DNA from 4 places in the Luteibacter flocculans genome. Region 1 is predicted to be linked to each of the others. Evidence: predicted binding sites of a transcription regulator. Region 1 holds the regulator's gene; each other region holds the start of a gene.
The links. Region 1 encodes FliA, which starts transcription of late flagellar genes. Its sites were predicted from a motif close to TAAAGTTTNNCNNNCNNNGGCCGATAA; they were not measured.

Region 1 (5,615 bases):
GTGCCGCCGAGTTCCACTATCTTGGTCTTGACGACGTCCATACCGACGCCGCGACCGGAGATGTCGGAGACCTGACTGGCCGTGGAGAAGCCGGGACGGAACACGATCTCGTAGCATTCGCGCTCGTCGAGACGCGCCGCCTGCTCCGCATCCATCAGCCCTTTTTCTACCGCCTTGCGACGAAGCACTTCGGGGTCCATGCCCTTGCCGTCGTCGGTCACGGTGATGACGATGCGGTCGCCGAACTGACCCGCAGCGAGGCGCACGGTACCGTTGCGTGGCTTGCCCTCGGCAGCGCGGACGTCGGGCATCTCGATGCCGTGATCCACCGCATTGCGCAGCAGGTGGACCAGCGGATCGGCGAGGGCCTCGACCACCGTACGATCGATGTCGGTCTCTTCGCCCTCGGTCACCAGTTCGATGTCCTTGCCGAGCTGGCGAGCCAGATCGCGGACGATGCGCGGGAAGCGCGAAAACAGTTTGCCGACCGGCTGCATACGCATGCGCAGCACGGCGTTCTGCAGGTCTTCGGCCACGCGCTCGAGTTCGCCGATGGCACGCTCCATCGGGTCGTTCGTGCCGCGCGGCGCAAGATTGGTGAGGCGGTTACGCACGAGGACGAGTTCGCCCGCGGCATCCACCAGCCCGTCGAGACGATGCGTATCGACGCGCACCGTGGTGTCGGCAGTGGACGCGGTGCGCTTTTCCGTCGGCGCTGCGGCGCGCGCCGCGGGAGCGGCGGGTGCCGGTTCCGCGGGTGTCGGCGGCGGAGCGGGTGCGGGTGCGGGTGCCGGCGCAGCAGCAATCACGGCAGCACCTGGGACGACACCCGGTGCCGCGGTACCGTGCAGACTATCGAGCAAGGCTTCGAATTCGTCGTCGCTGATCGCGTTCGGATCGGCAGTCGTCGCAGCAGGTGCGGCAGGAGCGGCGGGTGCCGGTGCCGGGTTCGGCGAGCTCGCAGCGCCTTCGGCACCGGGAGCACCGGTGCCGTAGAGGGAATCCAGCAGCGCTTCGAATTCGTCGTCGGAGATCGGGCCAGACGATGCCGGAGTAGGCTCGCGCTCATTGCGCGCCGCGTCGAGCATCGCCTCGAATTCGTCTTCGATGGGATCGTAGGCGCGCGAAGTGGGCGCCGCACTGACTGGCGCGGCGGTGGGTGGCGCCAGGGCCACCGGAGGGGCTGTGGCAGCGCGGCCGGGAATGAGCAGGCGGTCGAGCAACGAGCGCGGCGCAGCTTCAATTGGCAGGCCACCATCGGCGGCCCGCATCATGTCGTTGAGCAGATCGAGCGATTCCAGCAGCGCGTCCATGAAACCGGCATTGAGCACGATCGCGCCGTTGCGGGCTTCATTGAGCAGATCTTCGGCGCGATGGCACAGCTCCACCATCGGGTTCAGGCCAAGAAAGCCTGCACCGCCCTTCACCGTGTGGAACGCGCGGAACACCGCATTCAACAGGTCGACGTCGCCGGGCGAGGACTCGAGGTCCACGAGTTGTTCGCCCAGGCTTTCCAGCAGCTCGCGCGCCTCGATCAAAAAGACGTTGAGCAGCTCGTTGTCCAGCTCCACGCTCATAGGGCGCTCAGAAGCCGAATTCGCTGAGCAGGCGGTCCACTTCGTCCTGACTGACCTTTTCGGCAGCAGGCGCGGCACCACCGGCCAGCGTGCCGGTCAGGCGCACCAGCTCCACCAGCGACGATTCCACCTTGGCCATGAACGCTTCGACCTGCGCCACGCGCTGGCCGGAGAGATCCTGCCAGGACTGCGCCTCGACCATTTCGCCAAAGCCGATGTCGCAGCTCTGGGCGAAGTCGCCCACGCGCACGGCAAGCGCCGTGGCGCTGGTGGCGAAGGCGGGGTCGGCGTGATCGAGCACCAGCACCTCGTCGGCCTGGCGGGCGAGCGCCTGTGCCTGCGGGCGCAGCTTTTCGCTGAAATCGAGGGTGCGATGGGCAGCCTGGGCACTCATCTCGAGCACGTCGCGCAGGTGCTTGCGCGCATCGCTCATGTTGCCCGGCACACCATCGTGCGAGATGTCGGCGGCAAGCCGGCGCGCGGATTCGTGCAGGTCGCGGGCCAAGTGGCCCAGCGCCATGAAGAGGTGCTGTTCACGGCTGCGCAGGAGGCGATCGAGGGCCTCCTCGACCGAGGCGGGATCGTTCGCATCCAGCAGCTCGCGCAGTTCGGGCGCCACGTCGTGGCCAGGGGAAATCACGGTGTTCATGGTCGTTCCTTAGCCCGCGGCCGCGGCGAGTCGTTCGAAGATCTTGTCGAGTTTTTCCTTCAGCGTGACCGCCGTGAAGGGCTTGACGACGTAGCCGTTCACGCCGCTCTGTGCAGCCGCGATGATCTGATCGCGGTTGTTCTCCGCCGTCACCATCAGCACGGGCATGGCTTTCAGGGCGGCGTCGGCGCGAATGGCGCGGAGCAGGTCGATGCCGGTCATGTTCGGCATGTTCCAGTCCGTGACCACCAGGTCGAACGGCTGCGCGCGCAGCATCGCCAGCGCGGCATTACCGTCTTCGGCTTCCTGGATCAGGGTGTTGGTGAAGCCAAGCTCCACCAGCAGATTCCTGACGATGCGTCGCATGGTGGAAAAATCGTCCACCACGAGAATCTTCATGTTCTTGTCCAAAACGTTCTCTCCGCCTTGCTACCGCGTGTTCTTTTTCGGCGACGTCACTACGGGTGCCGTCACTGCTTGTCTTTCCAGCCCGACATGCGTGCGCGGAGTCGAATCAGGGCCTGGCCATGGATCTGGCATACCCGCGATTCGCTCACTCCCAACACCGCACCGATTTCCTTCAGGTTGAGTTCTTCGTCGTAGTACAGCGACATGACCAGCTTCTCGCGCTCGGGCAATCCGTCGATGGACTGCGCCAGTGCGCCACGCAGGCCTTCCTGCTCGAACGTACCTTCCGGACCGGCCGCGTCCGGGTCGACCACGTCGATCGCCGCGCCTTCGTCGCCTTCGGGCGCCGTCAGGCTCAACAACCGCGCGCTCGCCGCGTCCGCCAGGATCTGGTTGTATTCCATGGCGTCGATGCCCAGCCGCTTCATCACTTCCGCGTCTTCGGCGTCGCCACCCGTCTCGTTTTCGATCTGCCTCGTCACCTCCGCGACCTCGCGCAACTTCCGGTGGACGGAGCGCGGAGTCCAATCCGTCTTGCGCAGTTCGTCCAGCATGGCGCCACGTATGCGGATACCCGCATAGGTTTCGAAGCTGGCCGCGCGAGTCGGCGAGTAATTTCTTGCGGCCTCAAGCAGTCCGATCATTCCGGCCTGCATCAGGTCGTTTGCATCCACGCTTGGCGGCAGCCGGCCCATCAGGTGATAGGCGATTCGGCGCACCAGCGGCGCGTGGGTCTTTACCAGTTCATCCGCTGGGATGCGCGTGATCTCAAGGTATTCGGTCGCAACGCTCACAGTGGTAGCCCCCCCCCCTGATGGGACCGTTCGGCGAAGAAGCCAATACGGCCCTGTGCACGGGGTTCGGGTTCACCCCATGTATCGACCGACCTGGCCAAATTCTTGAATCCGACCGCCGACCGGCTGCTGGGCCAGGCATCGACCACCGCCGACTGGCGGCGGATCGCCTGGCGCAGGTACTCGTCGTGCGGAACCATGCCCATGAAATCCAAGGAAACATCGAGAAAACGATTGGTCACCCGGGACAGTTTCTCGAAGAGCTGGCGCCCCTCCTGGGCGTGGCGAACCATGTTCGCCACGATGCGGAAGCGGTTAACCGCGAACTCGCGGCTCATGACCTTGATGAGCGCGTAGGCGTCGGTGAGCGAGGCCGGCTCGTCGCAGACCACCACCACCACCTCGTCCGAGGCCGCAGCGAACATGGAGACGCTGTCCGAGATGCCCGCCGCCGTGTCGACGATCAGGTACTCCGGCGCCAGCGGGTATTCGTCGAATGCCCGGATCACCGCCGCGTGTTCGATGTTCGGCAGCTGCGCCATGCGACGCGCGCCCGACGTGGCGGGGATCACCTTGAGGCCGTGTGCGGCCTGCAGGATGAGGTCTTCGATGCCGCACTCCCCTTCCAGCATGTGACCCAGGTGCCGGGTCGGCTGCAGGCCGAGCAGGACGTCGACGTTCGCCATGGCGAGATCGGCGTCGAGTAGAAGGACGTCACGGCCGCCCATCGCGAGCGCCATGCCGAGGTTGACCGCCACCGTGGTCTTGCCCACGCCGCCCTTGCCGCCGGCAATCGCGATGCTGCGGGTGGGGCGGCGATCGGCGAGCCAGTGGAGCCCGGCGGCCTGGGTGGAATCGACGTGTGTGCTCATGAAGTAAGTCACTGCCGTGGGAGTCGGTTGCGGTTGAAGAGAAAGAGGGTCAAGCCAGGGCCGGCGCCACACCGCCGAAGCGGTCGGCGAGGATGGCGTCGTCGGGTTCGTCGCTGCGCTGCTTGACGAGCTGCGCAGCCAGGCAGACCAGCTTGCGCGCATCGGCGGACGCAATGTCCTCGGGCACGCGCTGGCCGTCGGTGGTGTAGTCCAGCGGCAGGCCGTGGCGGATCAGTGCGGACAGCGCGCCGCCGATCAGCGGCGCCTCGTCGAGCTTGGTGAGAATGGCGCTCTGCGGAGCCAGCGGCGCATAGGCGCGCACCGCGTTGTCGATGGCCTGCGCCTGCGCGTTGGCCGCCAGTACGAGACAGACGCGCAGATCCGAGGTCGCACGCAGCGTCTCGAACTGCTGCTGGAGCTTCGGATCGTTGCCCGCCAGCCCGGCCGTGTCGACCAGTACCGTGTTGCGGCCGCGCAGCTGGAGCAGCACGTTGCGCAGACTGTTGGCATCCTGCGCGTTGAACACGCGCACGCCGAGCAGGCGGCCATAGTGTTCGAGCTGTGCCCCGGCGCCGATGCGGTACTGATCCGTGCTGATGAGGGCAACGTTGGACGCGCCGTGACGCAGCACCGCGCGCGCGGCGAGCTTCGCGATGGTGGTGGTCTTGCCGACGCCGGTGGTACCGACCAGCGCGATGACGCCGCCGCCGACCGTGTCGAAATTCCGTCCGCTCGTACGGATGTTGCGCGAAAGAATGCCCAGCGGCAGATAACGCGCCTGCTCGGGCGTCATGCCCGGCGGCAGTTCCGCGCACAGCGCGCGAGCGACGTCGGCGTCGATGCCCAGCCGGGTCATCTCGCGCAGCACGCGGGCGCGCAGCGGCTGCTCGCGATCCATCTGGTTCCAGGCCAGCGTCGAGAGCTGCACTTCGAGCATCTCGCGCAGGTTGTTGATCTCGGCACGCACGCCGTTCACGGCGGCATCGTTATTGGGCGTGACGGTGGCGGCGCGCACCACGTCTGCGACGCTGGCGGCCAGCGCCGCGCTCGATTGACGCTGCGGAGCATTGGTGTTCGTCTGGCTGGCCGGTGCCCCGCCCTTCGCGGCACGTTCGACGGCCGCCGCGGTGGCGGCGCGGGCCTGATCGATGCGTGCGGCGCGCTCGGCGTCATCGCGCAGGGCGCGCAGCGGCGACTCGTCGCGCTTCGGCGCGTCGACACCGAAGCCGGCCTCGCGCACCAGTGCTTCGTCGTAATCCAGCGCAGCGATGATCTCGATGCCTTCATCCAGGCGGCGCGTCGACAGAATCACGGC
Region 2 (5,615 bases), 1.9 Mb from region 1:
GCAGCGAGTCGCCAGATGCCGAAACCGAGGACGATGACGAGCAGCAACAACGCGCTCCCCGCCAGGGCGCGCCGCGTTCTTGCGTTCGCCTGAGAGGCGCTCAGCAAGGCCACGGCGGTCGCGACGAAAAGCATCAGCGCGCCGATACCCCAGATACCCGTGATCGCCGCCAACTGGATCACCGCCAGCGCGTCCATCTGCGTGTAAGCGATATCGAAGAAGGTGCCGTGAGGCGATATCAGGCTATTGAAGAACGCCAGCGCCACCCACGTGACCGGGACCGCCAAGGCGGCAGCGACGACGCGTCCACGTCGCAGCAGACGCTTATGCAGGAGCACGCAAAGCGCGAAGATCACGCCGGGCCAGAGCATGGCGAAGACGACGACACCGAAGGGCAGGCCAATGTGGCCGTGCATGTAGGACCACAGATTGCCCGAACCGATCGCCATCGCGAGGAACGCGGAGGCAACAGCCCAGCGCGTTCTTACCCTCGACGCCAGCCAGAGCACCGGCACGGGGGCAAGCCATGTGATCCACCACACGGGATGGGTACCGCTGCCGAGCCACCAGCCGATGGCGGTAAGGGCGGTCGCCATTATCCAGGCCGGCACTACGGAGCGTTCAGGGCGCAAAGGCATCGATCGTTCGTCCCAATGAGGCGAGGTAGAAGGTTCGGAAGCGCTTCTCGTCGAAGCTGAAGCGACCGCCCCGGTACAGCGCGATGAGTCCATGGGCATGCGCCCACAGGTCCATGGCCAGATCCCATTCGTCGAGCTTGCGCATCGCGCCCTGGACCATGCCTTCCGCGATCGCGTCGGCGATGAGGTTCAGCGTAGGCGAGCGGCGAGCACGAAAATCTTCGGGGAAGCGCCTGGCGTCGTCACGGGGCAGTCCGAAGGCGTGGTCGAACAGGTGCGGATGCGCGAGGGCGTAGTCGAGGTACGACTCCAGCATGGCCAGCAGACGGCGGTGCGGGTCCTGCTGGCGCGCGTGGCTCGCCCAGGTGCGCGCCGCGTCTTCGAAGCTGTCGTTCGAGAGCCGCGTCAGCAACGCTTCGCGATTGGGAAAGTGCCGGTAGATCGCCATCGCCGACAGGCCGACATCCGCCGCCACGCGACGCATGGTCACGGCCTCCGCACCGTGGGCATCGAAGAGGGCATGAGCAGCGGCGAGGATGCGTTCGGCAGTGGTGTCAGTTGGCATGTTTACAGTGTATACATGCGTCGCGAGCGAGCGCAATGGCTCCGAATGGTTCAAGCTTTACCAAGCTCCGCCGATAGGGGGTGGACGACTATTCGCGGCTGAGGCCGCTGCCAGGGGGAGATCGCTGCCATGAGCGTCGAAGACGCGCTGCTTTACGAGGATGCGGGGGTCTACAAGACCTTGCTGGAATCCACGCGCGCCATTCCCTGGAAACTCGACTGGGCGACGCTCGGCTTCGCCTACATCGGTCCGCAGATCGAAGACCTGCTTGGCTGGTCGGCGTCGTCATGGACCACCGTGCAGGACTGGGCCGATCGCATCCATCCCGAAGATCGCGAGCGGGTCTTCAATTTCTGCGTGGCGCAGTCGCAAGCCGGCATGGATCACGAGGCCGACTACCGTGCCCTGCGCAAGGATGGCGAATTCGTCTGGATTCGCGACGTGGTGCACGTGGTGCGCAACGACGACGGCACGCCGAACGCGCTGGTCGGCTTCATGTTCGACATCAGCGAACGCAAGCGGACCGAAGAGCGATTGTTGGACATGCAGCGCGAACTGGAAGAGCTGTCCTACAAGGACGGCCTGACCGGTGTGGCGAATCGCCGCCGCTTCGACATGATGATGACCGTGGAGTGGCGCAATGCGCAGCGACTGCGCCAGCCCTTGTCGGTGATCGTGCTCGACATCGATTACTTCAAGCAATACAACGATCACTACGGTCACCTGGAAGGCGACGAATGCCTGAAACGCGTGGCGAAAGCGCTCCAAGGCGTGGTGCGCGGCCAGCGTGATCTGCTCTGCCGCTTCGGCGGCGAGGAGTTCGTGCTGCTGCTGCCGGATACCGACGAAGCCGCCGCGATGGCGCTCGCCTGGCGCTGCCTCGACGCTGTGGACAAGGCACTGATTCCGCACGTCGGCCTGGGTCCGGGCAAGCGCCTCACGCTCAGCGCAGGCGTGCACACGGCCATACCCGGGGAGCACGACGAGACCACGCCCTTCATCGCCGTGGCCGATCGCCGCCTCTATCTCGCCAAGGAGCGAGGCCGCGCGCGGGTGGTATCCGACGGCGGCCTCGTCTAGAGGCCGTGGCGCGCCCTCAGTAGAGAACGCGCGCCCTCAGCGTTCCGTCGATCGCGGCCAGCTCGTTGCGCAGGGCTGCCGCGTGTTCCTCGGTCGTGGTCACGTCGATGACCACGTAACCGACTTGCGGCGACGTCTGCAGGTACTGGCCATCGATGTTCACCGCTGCGCGCGAGAACACGTCGTTGACGCGCGACATCACCCCGGGGATGTTCTGGTGGATGTGCAGCAGGCGCCGGCTCGTCGGGTGGCCGGGCAGGGACACTTCCGGGAAATTCACCGCCGACAAGGTGCTGCCGTTGTCGCTGTAGCGCACCAGCTTCGAGGCAACCTCGATGCCGATGTTCTCCTGCGCCTCGGCCGTGCTGCCGCCTACGTGCGGGGTGAGGATCACGTTGTCCATGCCCACCAGCGGCGAGACGAACGGATCACTGTTGCCTTGCGGCTCGACCGGGAAGACGTCGATCGCAGCGCCGGCCAGATGCTTCGAGCGAAGCGCGGCGGCGAGCGCATCGATGTCCACCACCGTGCCGCGCGATGCGTTCACCAGCATGGCGCCCGGATGCATCCGGGCGAGTTCGGCGGCGCCGATGAGGTTCTTGGTCTGCGGCGTCTCGGGCACGTGCAAGGTCACGACATCCGCGCGTTCCAGCAGATCGTCCAGGCTGGCCGCGGGGCGTGCATTGCCCAGCGACAGCTTGGGTTCGATGTCGTGGAAGATCACGCGCATGCCGAGCGCTTCGGCCAGCACGCCCACCTGGGTGCCGATGTGCCCGTAGCCGACGATGCCGAGCACCTTGTCGCGGACCTCGAAGCTGCCCGCGGCCGATTTGGACCAACCGCCGCGGTGGCATTGCGCATTCTTTTCGGGGATGCGCCGTACCAGCAGGATCGTCTCAGCGATAACCAGCTCGGCGACGCTGCGGGTATTGGAATAGGGGGCGTTGAAGACGGGGACGCCGAGGCGCTCCGCTGCCGCGGCATCGACCTGGTTGGTGCCGATACAGAAGCAGCCCACGGCGATGAGCCGGCGCGCTTCGGCGAGCACTTCGGCGGTCAGGTGCGTGCGCGACCGGATGCCCACGATGTGCGCATCCGCGATCCGCTCGCGGAGTTCTTCCTCGGGCAGCGCTTTTTCGTGGAACTCGATCTGCGAGTACCCGGCCTGGCGGAAGGTGTCGAGGGCGCTTCGGCTGACGCCTTCGAGCAGCAGCACCTTGATGTCTTCCTTCGGATACGACGTACGCTTCATGGCGGCCCTTAAGTCCCAGGGATTGGACGATCACTATGCCAGAACGTGGCGTTCATGTTGCGGCGCACCCAACGGAGTGGCACCCTCGGCCGACATCGAGCGAGAACCCCATGACCGACCGCCTGGCCGAACTGACCCGCCTGTTTCCCGATCTCAAGCTGTCGACCGACCCGGGCGACATGGAGCACCACGGCCGCGACTGGACCCGGCGCTGGCCCCCCTCGCCGCTGGCGATCGCCTGGCCGGCGTCGATCGACGAGGTGCAGGGCATCGTGCGTTGGGCGAACCAGCAGGGCGTGGCGGTCGTGCCGTCGGGTGGCCGCACGGGCCTGTCCGGTGGCGCGGTCGCTGCGAACGGCGAGCTGGTGCTGAGCCTCGATCGCATGAACCGCGTGCTCGACTTCGACCCGATCGACCGCACGCTGACCGTGCAGGCGGGCATGGCACTGGAAGCGGTGCAGAACGCCGCCCGCGAGCACGGGCTGATCTACCCGGTGGATTTCGCCGCGCGCGGTTCCTGCCAGATCGGCGGCAACGTGGCGACCAATGCGGGCGGCATCCGCGTCATCCGCTACGGCAACACGCGGCAATGGATCGCCGGGCTCAAGGTGGTGACCGGTACGGGCGAACTGCTCGACTTGAACCGCGGCCTGATCAAGAACGCCTCGGGCTACGATCTTCGGCACCTGGTGATCGGCTCGGAAGGTACGCTCGGCATCGTGGTCGAAGCGACCCTCGCGCTCACGGCACCTCCGCCGCCGTCGCAGGTCATGTTGCTGGCGATTCCCGCGATGGACGCCTTGATGAAGGTCTTCGCGGAAGCGCGGCACCGGTTGCGCTTGGAGGCATTCGAGTTCTTCACCGACCGCGCGCTGCACCACGTGCTCGCCCACGGTGCGCAACGGCCATTCGACGATGCGTACCCCTTCTACGTGGTGAGCGAGTTCGACGCCGCGGACGCCGAGGCCGAGGCAGCCGGGCTAGCGTTCTTCGAGTTCTGCCTCGCCGAGGGTTGGGTGGTGGATGGCGCCATCGCGTCCAGCGATGCGCAGGCCGCAGCGCTGTGGCGGTTGCGCGAAGGCATCACCGAAAGCCTCGCGCCGCACAAGCCGTACAAGAACGACGTCTCCGTGCGGATCTCCGCGGTACCGGCGTTCATGGCGGAGATGCAGGCCTTGCTGACGCGCGAGTACCCGGACTTCGACGTCGTCTGGTTCGGGCACATCGGTGACGGCAACCTGCACATCAACGTGCTCAAGCCGACGGATATCGACAACGCGTCGTTCGTGGAGCAATGCGAACACGTGACCTCGATGCTGGTGGACACCCTGGCCCGGCACGGCGGCAGCATCTCGGCCGAGCACGGCATCGGTCTGGTGAAGAAGCCCTGGCTGGGCAGCGTGCGCAGCGAGGCCGAGATCGCGCTCATGCGTGGCATCAAGGCCGTGTGGGACCCGAACGGCATCATGAATCCGGGCAAGTTGCTGTAACCGGCGTCCCGGGCGCGGGTCGGCCGCTGGCGTGGCGCGCCCGTGCCCGCTAGCCTTGACGGTCTCCCTCCCCAGGAACCCGCCTCATGGCCCAGGACGCTCCCGACCTCTACCCCGCGATCGAGCCGTACGACAGCGGCATGCTACAGGTCTCGCCGCTGCACACGCTGTACTACGAGCAGAGCGGCAATCCGCAGGGCAAGCCGGTGGTGTTTCTGCACGGTGGCCCGGGCGGTGGCACGAATCCGCGCTGCCGGCGTTTCTTCGATCCGGCGAAGTACCGCATCGTGCTGTTCGACCAGCGCGGTTGCGGCCAGTCCACGCCGCACGCGGAACTCACCGACAACACCACCTGGGATCTCGTCGCCGACATCGAGCGGGTGCGCGAGCACCTCGGCATCGATCGCTGGCAGGTCTTCGGCGGCTCGTGGGGCTCCACGCTGGCGCTGGCCTATGCCGAGACGCATCCCGAACGCACCACGGAACTCGTACTGCGTGGCATCTTCATGCTGCGTCGCTCGGAGCTGGAATGGTTCTACCAGTCAGGCTGCGACCAGCTCTATCCGGACGCCTGGGAAACCTATCTGTCG
Region 3 (5,615 bases), 2.0 Mb from region 1:
GGTGCCGAAGCACGTGCCGCCATGGCAGCGCTTGCCGAGCGCCCCGAGTGGCGCGAAGACGCGCTCGTGGCGCGTTTCCGTCGCGAGATCCGGCCGCAACTGGATGACGCTGATCTCGCGCTGGAGCCCTGGCTCATGCCGGGGGCGTCGCACCTCGTGCCGGAGCGGCTGCGCGGAGCGTTGGATGCACTGGGCTGAGCTCGACGGGCGACGCGTCGCCGTCTGGGGCTTCGGCCGGGAAGGGCGCGCAGCGCTCGATGCGCTCGCTCGTCATCTTCCCGGTCAGCCCGTCGCGCTGTATTGCGCGGCGGGCGAAGCCGAGGCCGCGACGGCTGCCTATCCCTCGATCAGTGTGCATGGTGTCGCACCCGACGCGGACACGCTGGCGAGCTACGACGTCGTCATCAAGTCGCCGGGCATTTCCGCGTACAAGCCCGAGTTAATGGCTGCTGCGGAACGCGGTACGCGATCCACCTCGGGCACCGCCTTGTGGTTCGCTGCGCATGCGGGCGCACGCACGATCGCCGTCACCGGCACGAAGGGCAAAAGCACAACGTCTGCGCTCATCGCGCACCTGGCACGGTCGCTGGGGGTACGCACGGCGCTCGCGGGCAACATCGGTCTGCCGCTGTTGGAACTCGACGGCACCGTCGCCGACCTGTGGGTGATCGAGCTGTCGAGCTTCCAGACGGGGGAGGCGTCCGGCGTGGATCTCGGCGTGGTCACCAGCCTCTACGAGGAGCACCTCGACTGGCATGGTTCGCGCGAGCGCTACGTCGACGACAAGCTGAAGCTGCTGTCGGCATCGAGCAAGGTTCTGGTGAATGCGATGCAGCCTGCCTTGCTGGCGCGCGCCGTCGATCATCCGGGGCTGCACACCTTCGGCGACATCGCAGGCTGGCACGTCGCCGGCGGGTGGATCGTCCGTGGCGCACAACGTGTGATCGAGGCGTCACGCGTCTCTGCGCCCGGCCTGCACAACGCGATCAACGCCTGCGCCGCGCTTGCCGCGCTGGAGATCATGGGCTACGACGCCATCGCCGCCGCGCCTGCCGTCGCCACCTTTGCGCCGCTACCGCATCGCCTGCAGCCGCTGGGCGAACGCGACGGTCTCGCTTGGATCAACGACTCCATCAGCACGACGCCGTTGGCGAGCCTTGCGGCACTGGAAAGCGTTGGCACAAAGCGCACGGCGTTGATCGTCGGCGGGCATGACCGCGGTCTCGACTGGTCGCCCTTTGTCGATGCGATGCGCGTGCATGCGCCCGACGCGATCATTTGCCAGGGGGCCAACGGACCGCGCATCGCCGACGCACTGGAAAACGCTGGCATCGAGGGCGTGTACCGCGCCATCGATATGCCGGCCGCCGTCGCGGCCGCGCGCGTCGCACTGAACGGCAACGGCTGCGTGTTGCTCTCCCCAGGTGCCCCCAGCTTCGACCAATTCCACGACTACGCCGACCGCGGCAGACGCTTCGCGGAACTCGCGGGATTCGAAGCGAGCACGGCAAGCATCCAGGGATTGGGTGTCGGTTGATTTTCTTCGGCTCCCACAGGTGTTCTGCGCTCTCGTAGGAGCCGCCATGGCGGCGAGGGGAAGCTTGCCTTGAGGTTGGTCGATGCTGGGGCTGGGCGATGTGTGTTTCGGCTTCCCCGCTTCGTTGGCTTCTCGCCGCTATAGCGGCTCCCACATGACGGGGAGTCAGCTCTCGACTGCGGCCAGCAGCGTGCCCACGACGGCGGCGAGCGCGGCATACAGTTCCGGCGGCACGTCGTCGCGTAGGCGAACGGCGGCGAGCAGGGCGGCGATCTGCGGATCGAGTTGCGGTGCCAGCCCGAGGGCCTGGGCGCGTTCCAGCATGGCCTTCACGCCGTCCGCATCGATGCGTTGACTGTTGCCGTTGCTGCTGGGCGACGCGAGCCGCAGCGTGACGCTGCGCCGGGGCGACGGGAGTGACGGGTTCATGCGCGGGCTTCCAGCAGGACCGCGCTGTAGGCGCTGGTGGGTACCGGCAGGCCGTGCATGCAGGCAAAGTTGTCGAGGATCAGGCCACTCTTCTCAAGAAGGCGACGCAGCGAGACGAATTCGTTTTCCAGCCGACCCACGGTTTCCCCGTGTTGCGCCCACAGGCGTACCGATACGCGAGGCACGCGCAGTTGGATTTCGCCTTGCACGGCGCCGAGGGCCGGCGGATCGATGGCGAAGCCCACGGTCCACGGGCCTTCGGCCTCGCCGGGCGCGGCTTTGCCTTCTTCGATGCGAAGCTGGAGCACGTCGTAGCCACGAACGCCCGCCAGCGGGATTTCGATCATCCACAGACCGGCCTGCGGTTGGGATTCGAGCTGCCCAATTTCGACGCGTGCAAGTGCGGCACGCGTGTCGGTACGAAGCTGGCCGACGAGGCCGTCTACGTCTTCTTCCGTCACGGCCATTTCCGCCGCCCGCGATTGGGCGACCAGGGGACGCTGTGCGAGCGGTGGCGGCGTGTCACTGGTGGGGCGCGGCATGGTGTTGTTGCCAGGCCGTGCTGCGGGAAGTTCGGCCAGCGTGCGGCGCAGGGCGAGCAGGGCGGCCTTGAAGTCGTCGGAGGCCGGCGCCTCCTGCTTGCGCTCGGCGAGATGCGCTTCGAGGAAGGCGCCGCTCTTGGCGATGGCTTCCTTCATGCCGGATGGCGAACTCACGTCTGCAGGCTTGTTGATCGCGGCTTCCAGCGTCGCCAGCGCCGCGCGCAACGGCGCCGGAAGCACCCGGGCGATCGGCCGGCGACCGAGAGCGGCGAGCACGCCGAGCAAAGGCGCGTAGCCGTTCTGCTGCGGCAGGCGTTCGCGCAGGCCCTGCATCGCCACCCGTTCGTCGGCATTGCCGAGGACGACCTCGAGTTGCGGCTGCGGCCCCTGGGTAAGCACCCGAACCTGGAACTGCGGGGGCAACTGGGTGCCGGCCGCGTCGGCTTCCACCGTCATGCCGCCGATTTCCAGCAGCAGCTTGCCGATATCGTTCTGGCCCATCACCCGCGCCGACAACAGGGCGCCGACCCGCCAGCTGTCCACCGCGGCTGTGGTACCCGCGGCCGCGCCGGCCCACAACTGGGCAGCGAGACTGGTCGGCTGGATGATCAAGGAGATGTCCTCCGAGGCCCTGCGGGCCCCGAATGGGCACGCTCCTGTAACACAGGGAATCGGCGGGAACTTGCGAAACTTTAGGGGGTGAGTCGGCCCTTTGGGGCTGTCAGTCGCCGCCTGCGGCGGCTGCGAACCGTAAGCTGCGCGCCCGCGGATGACCAACTTACGGTTCACAGGCCGCGTAGCGGCCGACTTACAGGCCCAAAGGGCCGACTCACGCCGCTAGAATAGCGGCATGACCCAGCTTCCCTTCGAACTCCTCGCCACCGATGGCGCGGCCCGGCGCGGCCGTCTCCGTTTCGGCCGTGGCACGGTAGAAACCCCCGCTTTCATGCCCGTGGGCACCTATGGCTCCGTGAAGGCGATGACTCCGCGCGACGTCCTTGAGACCGGCGCGGAGATCATCCTCGGCAATACCTTCCACCTGTTCCTTCGCCCCGGCCTCGACATCGTCGGCGAGTTCGGTGGCCTGCACCGCTTTATCGGCTGGGACAAGCCGATCCTTACCGATTCGGGCGGGTTCCAGGTGTTCTCGCTGGCGCACAAGCGGAAGATCACCGAGGAAGGGGTGACCTTCGCCTCGCCCGTGGACGGATCAAAGGTGTTCCTGTCCCCGGAGGAGTCGATGCGGATCCAGAAGGTGCTGGATTCCGACATCGCCATGATCTTCGACGAGTGCACGCCGTATCCGGCGACGGACAAGGTCGCTTCGGATTCCATGGAGCTCAGCCTGCGCTGGGCCGAGCGTTCGCGCCGCGCGTTCGACGACCTGCGCAACCCCAATGCGCTGTTCGGCATCGTCCAGGGCAGCACCTTCGAGCACCTGCGCCGACGCTCCGCCGAGCGCCTGATCGATATCGGCTTCGACGGCTACGCCGTGGGCGGACTGGCGGTGGGCGAGCCGGAAGCCGAGCGCAACCATACGCTGGACTTCACCCTGCCGATGCTGCCGAAGGACCGTCCGCGCTACCTGATGGGCGTGGGGCGGCCGGAGGACATCGTGGAAGCGGTGCGCCGCGGCATCGACATGTTCGACTGCGTCATGCCCACCCGCAACGCCCGCAACGGCTTCCTGTTCACGGCCGAGGGCACCCTGCGCATCCGCAACGCGAAGTTCGCGGCGGATACCCGGGTGATCGAGGAGGGCTGCGACTGCTACGCCTGTGCCAACGGCTTCTCCCGCGCCTACCTGCGCCACCTGGACCGCTGCAACGAGATTCTCGGCAGCCAGCTCGCCACGATGCACAACCTGCGTCACTACCAGCGGCTGATGGCGGGTCTGCGCGGGGCGATCGAGGCGGGCGGCCTCGAGGATTTCGTCGCCGCTTTCTATGCGGCACGGCGCAAGGCCGAGGTCGACGGCTGAGACCCTCTTGCGGGCGTCGGTCGGCGCCCCAACGCCTTGTCGGGCCCGGGAGGGCTGCGGCCTGCGCCGTCGGCGCGCGGTACATAAGCAGCGGGGTGCGTGGCATAATCCACGATCTTTTTCCGTGAATGGCCGCTTTTCCCAGGCTGTTCCATGACTTGCGAGAAATCCGATGAGCCTTCCGACGTTCGCCGCCATTGCCCAGGCCACCGCTCCCGCCGCTGGCGCCGCTCCGCAGGGAGCCCTCGGCCTTTCGCCGCTGATCATGATGGCGGTGCTTTTCGGCATCTTCTATTTCATGATGATCCGCCCGCAGATGAAGCGGCAGAAGGAGCATCGCGCCCTGCTGTCCGCGCTCGCCAAGGGCGACGAGGTGGTCATGGGTGGCGGCCTGGCCGGTCGCATCGAGGACGTGGGCGAAGCCTTCGTCCGCGTGGAAATCGCCCCGGGCACGGTCGTGCAGGTGCAGAAGGGTTCGATCACCCAGGTGCTGCCCAAGGGCAGCCTGAAGAAGTCCTGAGACTTCTTCTTTCAACAGGCGTCAGCCGCGGCCGGCGCACGGCCGCTTTCATGGAATGCAAGGCATGAGTGATTTTCCACGCTGGAAGTACGCGCTGGTCGTGATCGTGTTGCTGTTCGGCATCGTGTACGCGTTGCCGAATGTCTTCCCGCCGCAGCCCGCGGTGCAGATCTCGGGTAACCGTGGCGCCCTGGTCGACGCGTCGCTGAAGAGCAAGGTCGAAGGTATGCTGGTCACCGCGAAGGTGCCGGCGTCGTCGATCGAGATCGATCCGAAGGGCACCCGCCTGCTGGCGCGCTTCGGCAGCGTCGATGCGCAGGCGAAGGCGTCCGACGTCCTCCGGTCGGGCCTCGGCGACACCTATACGGTGGCGCTGAACCTGGCCTCGACGGTGCCGTCGTGGCTGCGTGCGATCAACGCCAACTCGATGCCGCTGGGCCTCGATCTTCAGGGCGGCGTGCATTTCCTCATGGAAGTGGACCAGAACGCGGTGATCGACGCCCAGGAGACACGCTACGCCGACGACATCCGTGCGCTGCTGCGCGACAAGAACGTGTCGTACGACGCGGTCAATCGCAATGCCCGCGGGCAGGGCGTGAGCGTGGT
Region 4 (5,615 bases), 1.9 Mb from region 1:
TGCGCAGAATCGAGCGAACGACCAGCACCGCGATCAGCAGCGACAGCGCGAGGCCGATCGACAACGCAGCGACGCAGATCGCGCGGACCATCTTGTACTGCGAGGACTCCGCGGCATAGATGCTGGATGCCTCGTCGCCCTTCATCTTGATCAACGCACCAAGATGAGACTGGCGGTCCATCAACAACGGACGAACCTGCAGTTCGAGCACGTCGGATGCGCCCTGGTCGCCCTCGTTCAGCGCATCGACCATGTCCGACTTGGCCTGATCATAGTCGCTATTGGTGGCCTGCCATTTGTCGTAGAGCTTCTTCACGTCGGCCGACATCGGCACCTTCACGAACTCGGCCTTGGCCTTGTTCGTCTCGTCCTGGAACTTCTGGAATTCGGCGACCTTCTGCTTCACCTGGTCGGGGCTGCCCACCTTGGCGGCAGCCTCGCCGAGCACCACGAACGACATCAGCGACATCTGATTGATGCGTGCGAGCATCTCCGCCGGGACGACTTCTTCCTCGTAGATACGGCGCATGCCTTCGTTCTGGAAGTGCAGCGCGCCCAGGCCGATGGCGGCGCCGCCAATGAGCATCAAGGAGAGCATGCCGACGACGCCGTACAGGCGGCCACGGACAGTCAAGGCGGGGATCTTGAACTTGAACTTCTTCATCACGATTCCAATCGGCAAGGGCGACAAGGGCAAGCCAGTGAGGGTTTGGCGGCTATCGGCGTTCGACAGCTCAGGCGACGGCCTTCACATCCGACGAGGCCAGGGCGGCTTCGAGCATCTGAGCGTCCTGCGGCTGCAGGAGGCGATCCACGTCGAGGAGCAGCACCATGCGCTCGCCCACGGAGGTCAGGCCCTTCAGATACTCGGTGTCGACCGTGGTACCCATGTCGGGCACCGGACGCACCGCGCCAGGCAGGACATCGACCACGTCGGACACCGCATCGACCACCACGCCGAACTGGCGGCCGGCGACCATGACGATGACGCAGACGGTGGTGACGGTGTATTCCTCGCGCGGCAGACCGAAGCGCAGGCGCAGGTCGAGGACGGGGACGATGGCGCCGCGGAGATTCAGCACGCCGAGCACGTAAGTCGGCGCCTGCGGGATGCGCGTGACCGCGGTCCAACCACGGATCTCGCGAACGGCAAGGATATCGATGCCGTATTCCTCGTTGCCGAGGTTGATGGTGAGGTACTGCGCAGCCTCTTCGGGCGTGGCGGTATTGGTGCTGGATGGCTGGTTCATGTCGTTCCCACGTCGGATCAGTGGCGGTCCGGGACCCCTTCTCAAGGGGTATCGGCCGTGGCCGTGGGGACTTGAGGGGGAATATGAAGCGCCTTGCGGCGCTTCCTTACATCGTTCGTCAGGCGGCCTTGCGACGCGCCTGCATGCGTACGAGGCCGGCCACGTCGACGATGAGCGCCACGGAGCCGTCGGCGAGAATCGTCGCCCCGGACACGCCCGCCACACGTCGATAGTTGGCCTCCAGGGACTTCACCACCGCCTGCTGCTGGCCGATCAACTCGTCCACGAACAGGCCGATGCGCGTGCCCTCACCCTCCACCACGATGACGATGCCCTCGTCCACCGGAGGACGCTTGCCCTCGCAGCCGAACACGTCGAACAGGCGGACGATCGGCAACCACTGGTCACGGAAGCGGAACAGTTCGCCGCCGCCGACCACGCTGCGCACGCTGTCGGGCTGCACCTGCACCGATTCCACGATGGAAACCAGCGGCACGATGTAGGTTTCTTCCGCCACCGCCGCCGTAAGGCCGTCGATGATGGCGAGAGTGAGTGGCAGCGTGATGGTGAAGGTGGTGCCGCTGCCATGCGTGCTGCGGATGGCGACGGTGCCGCCCAGATCCATCACGTTCCGCCGGACCACGTCCATGCCCACACCACGCCCCGAAAGATCGGTGGTGGCGGCGGCCGTGGAGAAGCCGGCCTCGAAGATCAGTTCCGCCACAGCGTCGTCGGACATACCGTCGCCCGAGGCGATGATGCCGCGCTGCACGGCCTTGGCGACGATGGCCTCGCGATTCAGGCCAGCGCCGTCGTCCGCCACTTCAACCACGATGGCACCGCCACGATGGAAGGCTTCCATGCGCAGCGTGCCGGTGTCGCCCTTGCCGGCGGCAAGGCGCTTGGCCGGTACTTCCAGGCCATGATCGATGGCGTTGCGGACGAGATGGACCAGCGGATCGCCGATCTTCTCGAGCACGGTCTTGTCGAGTTCGGTGGTCTCGCCGCGCAGGTCGAGCACCACTTTCTTGTCGAGCTTCTGCGCCAGGTCGCGCACGAGGCGCGGGAAGCGGTTGAACACCGTGCTGATGGGCAGCATGCGGATGCTCATCACGCTTTCCTGCAGCTCGCGCGTGTGGCGACCGAGCTGGGCCAGACCATCGCGCAGCATTTCCAGCTGCGACTCGTCCACGCCGTCCTGGAACTGGCTGAGCATGGACTGGGTAATGACCAGCTCGCCCACGAGGTTGATCAGCGTGTCGATCTTTTCGATGCCGACGCGGACCGAACTGGCCTCGCTGTTGGCAGCCGGATCGCGCACGGCACGCGGCGCGGCCGGTGCCGCGGGCGCGGCGACAGGGGCCGATGCGGGTGCCGGGGCAGCGATACGAGGAGCGAGATTCAGCTCGCAATCGCCGTCCACCCAGTCGAACACGCCTTCGACGGCGGCGCGCTTGGCGCCGGCGTCCAGATGAAGCGACCAGCCGAGGTAGGACGACGAGGCGTCCATGTCGGCCAGCGAGGGAAGCTTGCTGGGGTCGCATTCGACACGCAGCGGGCCGAGGGCACCAAGCTCGCGGAACATGCGCGCCGGATCGTTGCCCGTCTTGAGCAAGTAATCGAACGGACGGAACGTGATGTCCCAGCCCTCGACGGTTTCTGCGGGAGCGGCCGCCTTCGCGGCGGCGACCGGCGCGGCAGAGCCGCCGGACACCATCGCCGACAGTTCGGCGAGCAAGGCCTGGCTCTCTGCCGTGGCGGCCGGCTGGCCTGCCATGGACAGGGACAGCATGTCGCGCACGGTGTCGCCCGAGCGGAGCAGCAGTTCCACCACGGCCTTTTCCATCGGACGGCGGCCGCTGCGGACCTCGTCCATCAGGTTCTCGGCCACGTGGGTGAACGCGGCAACGTCGGTGAAACCGAACGTGGCCGCGCCGCCCTTGATCGAATGGGCAGCGCGGAACACGACGTTGATCAGTTCCGGATCGTCGGAGCCCTCGTCCAGCGCGAGGAGGGCCTGCTCCATGGCGTCGAGACCGTCGAGGCTCTCTTCATGGAACGCCTTGTGGAATTGCGCCAGATCGACTTTGGACATGGTGGACCCTGGATTACCGGAACGTCTTGCGAAGGGAATTAACCGAGCACGCGGGCGACGGTGGCCAGCAGCTGGTCGGGATCGAACGGCTTCACCAGCCAGCCGGTCGCACCGGCCGCCTTGCCTTCCATCTTCTTCTCGGGGTTCGACTCGGTCGTCAGCATGAGGATCGGCACGCCGCTGTAACCCGGACGCGTGCGAATCTCGCGAACCATCGAGATACCGTCCATCACCGGCATGTTCACGTCGGCGAGGATCAGGTCGAACTTGTGGTTACCGGCGGTATCGAGCGCGGCCTGGCCGTTCTCGGCCTCTTCCACGTCGTGGCCCGCGCCACGCAAGGTGAAGGCGACCATGCTGCGCATGGAAGCCGAATCGTCTACCGCAAGAATCTTTGCCATGGGAGCACCTTCAGTTCACGCCGGCTTCGGCCGGCAGTTCGATCAAAGCATGAAGACCCAGCACGGACACGCCGCGCCGGAGGGGATCGCTGACACCGGTCCAGGCGACCGGCAGACCGGCGGCACGGGCATCGCGCGAAAACGCCGCGAGCACCTGCAACCCGGCCGTATCGATCTGGGTCACCGCCTTGCCGTCCAGCTGAATGGCCTCGCCCGCGGCCAGCGCACCCAGCAGGGCTTCGCGCAGCGCGGGCGCAGCGCCGATGCGCAGGTCGGCATCCAGCGCCAGCGGGGCGCGAGGGGCGTCTTTGGAGGATTTCTTCGCCATCGTCCGTACCGTTGGGACCCTTGGCGCACATCGCCTTGGGGTCGTTCGATGGGCTTATCGGCCCTGTCGGGGAAAGCTTTAGGGGAGGTGGCGCTCCACCGAGGGAAGGCGACGGCGATACGAGCTGTGCCACCATGCGAGCCGGTCAGCCTCCCTACCCGCTTCGTGCAGCGACGTCGCTCTGGTCACGCTTCGGTTCAGCGTACCGCGCCGTCCGCAGCCCTCCGAGACCTCCGGTGAAACGTAAATCGCTCCTGTGGCAGTTGTTCGTGTCGCTTTCCGTGGTGCAGACCGTGGTGCTGTTCTTCGCCTTCGGCGGCCTGCTCTATCTGCTGCTGGACGGCCGCAATACCTATATTTCGGACGGCGTGATCAAGACGGCCGCGCAGGCAGTCCGCACCAGCCCGGCAGGCCTTTCGATCGAGCACACGGAACGGCTGGAAGACTTGCGCCGCCAATATCCGTCGTTCTGGCTCATGGTGGCGGACGCCGATGGGCACTCCGCGCGTTATGGCAACCCGCCCTCCTATTACACGGAGCTGTCGCAGCAGCTCGCCTGGATCGGGCCCTCCGAGATCCACGCCTATGAAGAGCGCGCGCCCTACGGCGTACGCATCGACGTGAAAAAGGTCGATGGCCGGCGCATCCACATCATGACCGGCGGCGCGTCTCGCGACGACCTCGGACGCTGGGTGGCCGTGGTCAGTGGTGTCGTCAGCCCCATCGTGTCGGTGCCGCTGATCCTCTCGACGCTCGTGATTGCGCCCCTGCTGATCTGGCGCAGCATGGCGGGGGTGCGCAAGCTCGCACAGTCGGCGGCGGCCATCGACCTGTCGCACCGGGCCGTGCAACTGGAATTGGACACGGTGCCACGCGAGATCCACCCCCTGGTGGCGGCGTTCAACGAAGCGATCGATCGCCTTCGCACGACCTACGTGGCCCGCGACCAGTTCCTGCGCGACGCCGCGCACGAACTGCGTCTGCCCATCGCCGTGCTGATGGCGCGCATCGACACCATGCCCAAGGGGCCCGACAAGGCCCTGCTGCGGGCTGACGTCAGCAGGCTCGCCACGCTCGCGGAACAGTTGCTCGATCTTCAACGCATCCAGGCGCAAGGCGTCCAACGGACGCCGGTAAACCTGTGTGAAGTGGCGAGAGACGTGGCGTCTGACGTGGCGCCATTGGCGTCCGCGCAGGGTTACTGCCTGGAAGTAGATGCGCCGGACGATCCCGTGTGGGTATCCGCGGAACCCCTCTCGCTCGGCCGCGTGGTGACCAATCTTGTGCAGAACGCGGTGGTCCATGGCGGCGGTGCAGGCACCATCAGCCTGCGCGTGGTCGCGCCAAACACGTTGCGGGTCTGCGATCAGGGGCCCGGCGTGGCCGAACAGGACCGCGAGCGCATCTTCGAGCCGTTCTACCGCGCGCAGACGGGCGACCCGGGGCACGGCCTCGGTCTCCATCTCGCCTTGGAACTGGTGCGCAGGCAAAACGGGCACATCACGGTGGAGAACCTGGCGGAAGGCGGTGCGTGCTTCGCC

Region 2: the regulator FliA is predicted to act here: its motif matches at 1,254-1,280, upstream of IM816_RS05035 (GGDEF domain-containing protein).
Region 3: the regulator FliA is predicted to act here: its motif matches at 3,177-3,203, upstream of fliK (flagellar hook-length control protein FliK).
Region 4: the regulator FliA is predicted to act here: its motif matches at 4,129-4,155, upstream of IM816_RS05145 (STAS domain-containing protein).

Annotation. Positions count from the first base shown of each region.
Region 1 is NZ_CP063231.1:3,088,799-3,094,413, forward strand. It holds gene IM816_RS13300 (chemotaxis protein CheA) at 1-1,577, opposite strand, end outside; gene IM816_RS13305 (protein phosphatase CheZ) at 1,585-2,226, opposite strand; gene cheY (chemotaxis response regulator CheY) at 2,236-2,637, opposite strand; gene IM816_RS13315 (RNA polymerase sigma factor FliA) at 2,697-3,428, opposite strand; gene IM816_RS13320 (P-loop NTPase) at 3,425-4,300, opposite strand; gene flhF (flagellar biosynthesis GTPase FlhF) at 4,350-5,615, opposite strand, start outside.
Region 2 is NZ_CP063231.1:1,165,493-1,171,107, forward strand. It holds gene IM816_RS05025 (nitrilase-related carbon-nitrogen hydrolase) at 1-596, opposite strand, end outside; gene IM816_RS05030 (TetR/AcrR family transcriptional regulator) at 622-1,203, opposite strand; gene IM816_RS05035 (GGDEF domain-containing protein) at 1,333-2,283, shown strand; gene serA (phosphoglycerate dehydrogenase) at 2,300-3,535, opposite strand; gene IM816_RS05045 (FAD-binding oxidoreductase) at 3,646-5,025, shown strand; gene pip (prolyl aminopeptidase) at 5,112-5,615, shown strand, end outside.
Region 3 is NZ_CP063231.1:809,515-815,129, forward strand. It holds gene murL (UDP-N-acetyl-alpha-D-muramoyl-L-alanyl-L-glutamate epimerase) at 1-198, shown strand, start outside; gene murD (UDP-N-acetylmuramoyl-L-alanine--D-glutamate ligase) at 185-1,537, shown strand; gene IM816_RS03490 (flagellar biosynthesis protein) at 1,703-1,966, opposite strand; gene fliK (flagellar hook-length control protein FliK) at 1,963-3,120, opposite strand; gene tgt (tRNA guanosine(34) transglycosylase Tgt) at 3,359-4,489, shown strand; gene yajC (preprotein translocase subunit YajC) at 4,662-5,009, shown strand; gene secD (protein translocase subunit SecD) at 5,074-5,615, shown strand, end outside.
Region 4 is NZ_CP063231.1:1,207,079-1,212,693, reverse strand. It holds gene IM816_RS05165 (methyl-accepting chemotaxis protein) at 1-664, opposite strand, end outside; gene IM816_RS05160 (chemotaxis protein CheW) at 735-1,250, opposite strand; gene IM816_RS05155 (chemotaxis protein CheA) at 1,369-3,345, opposite strand; gene IM816_RS05150 (response regulator) at 3,384-3,746, opposite strand; gene IM816_RS05145 (STAS domain-containing protein) at 3,757-4,074, opposite strand; gene IM816_RS05140 (sensor histidine kinase) at 4,311-5,615, shown strand, end outside.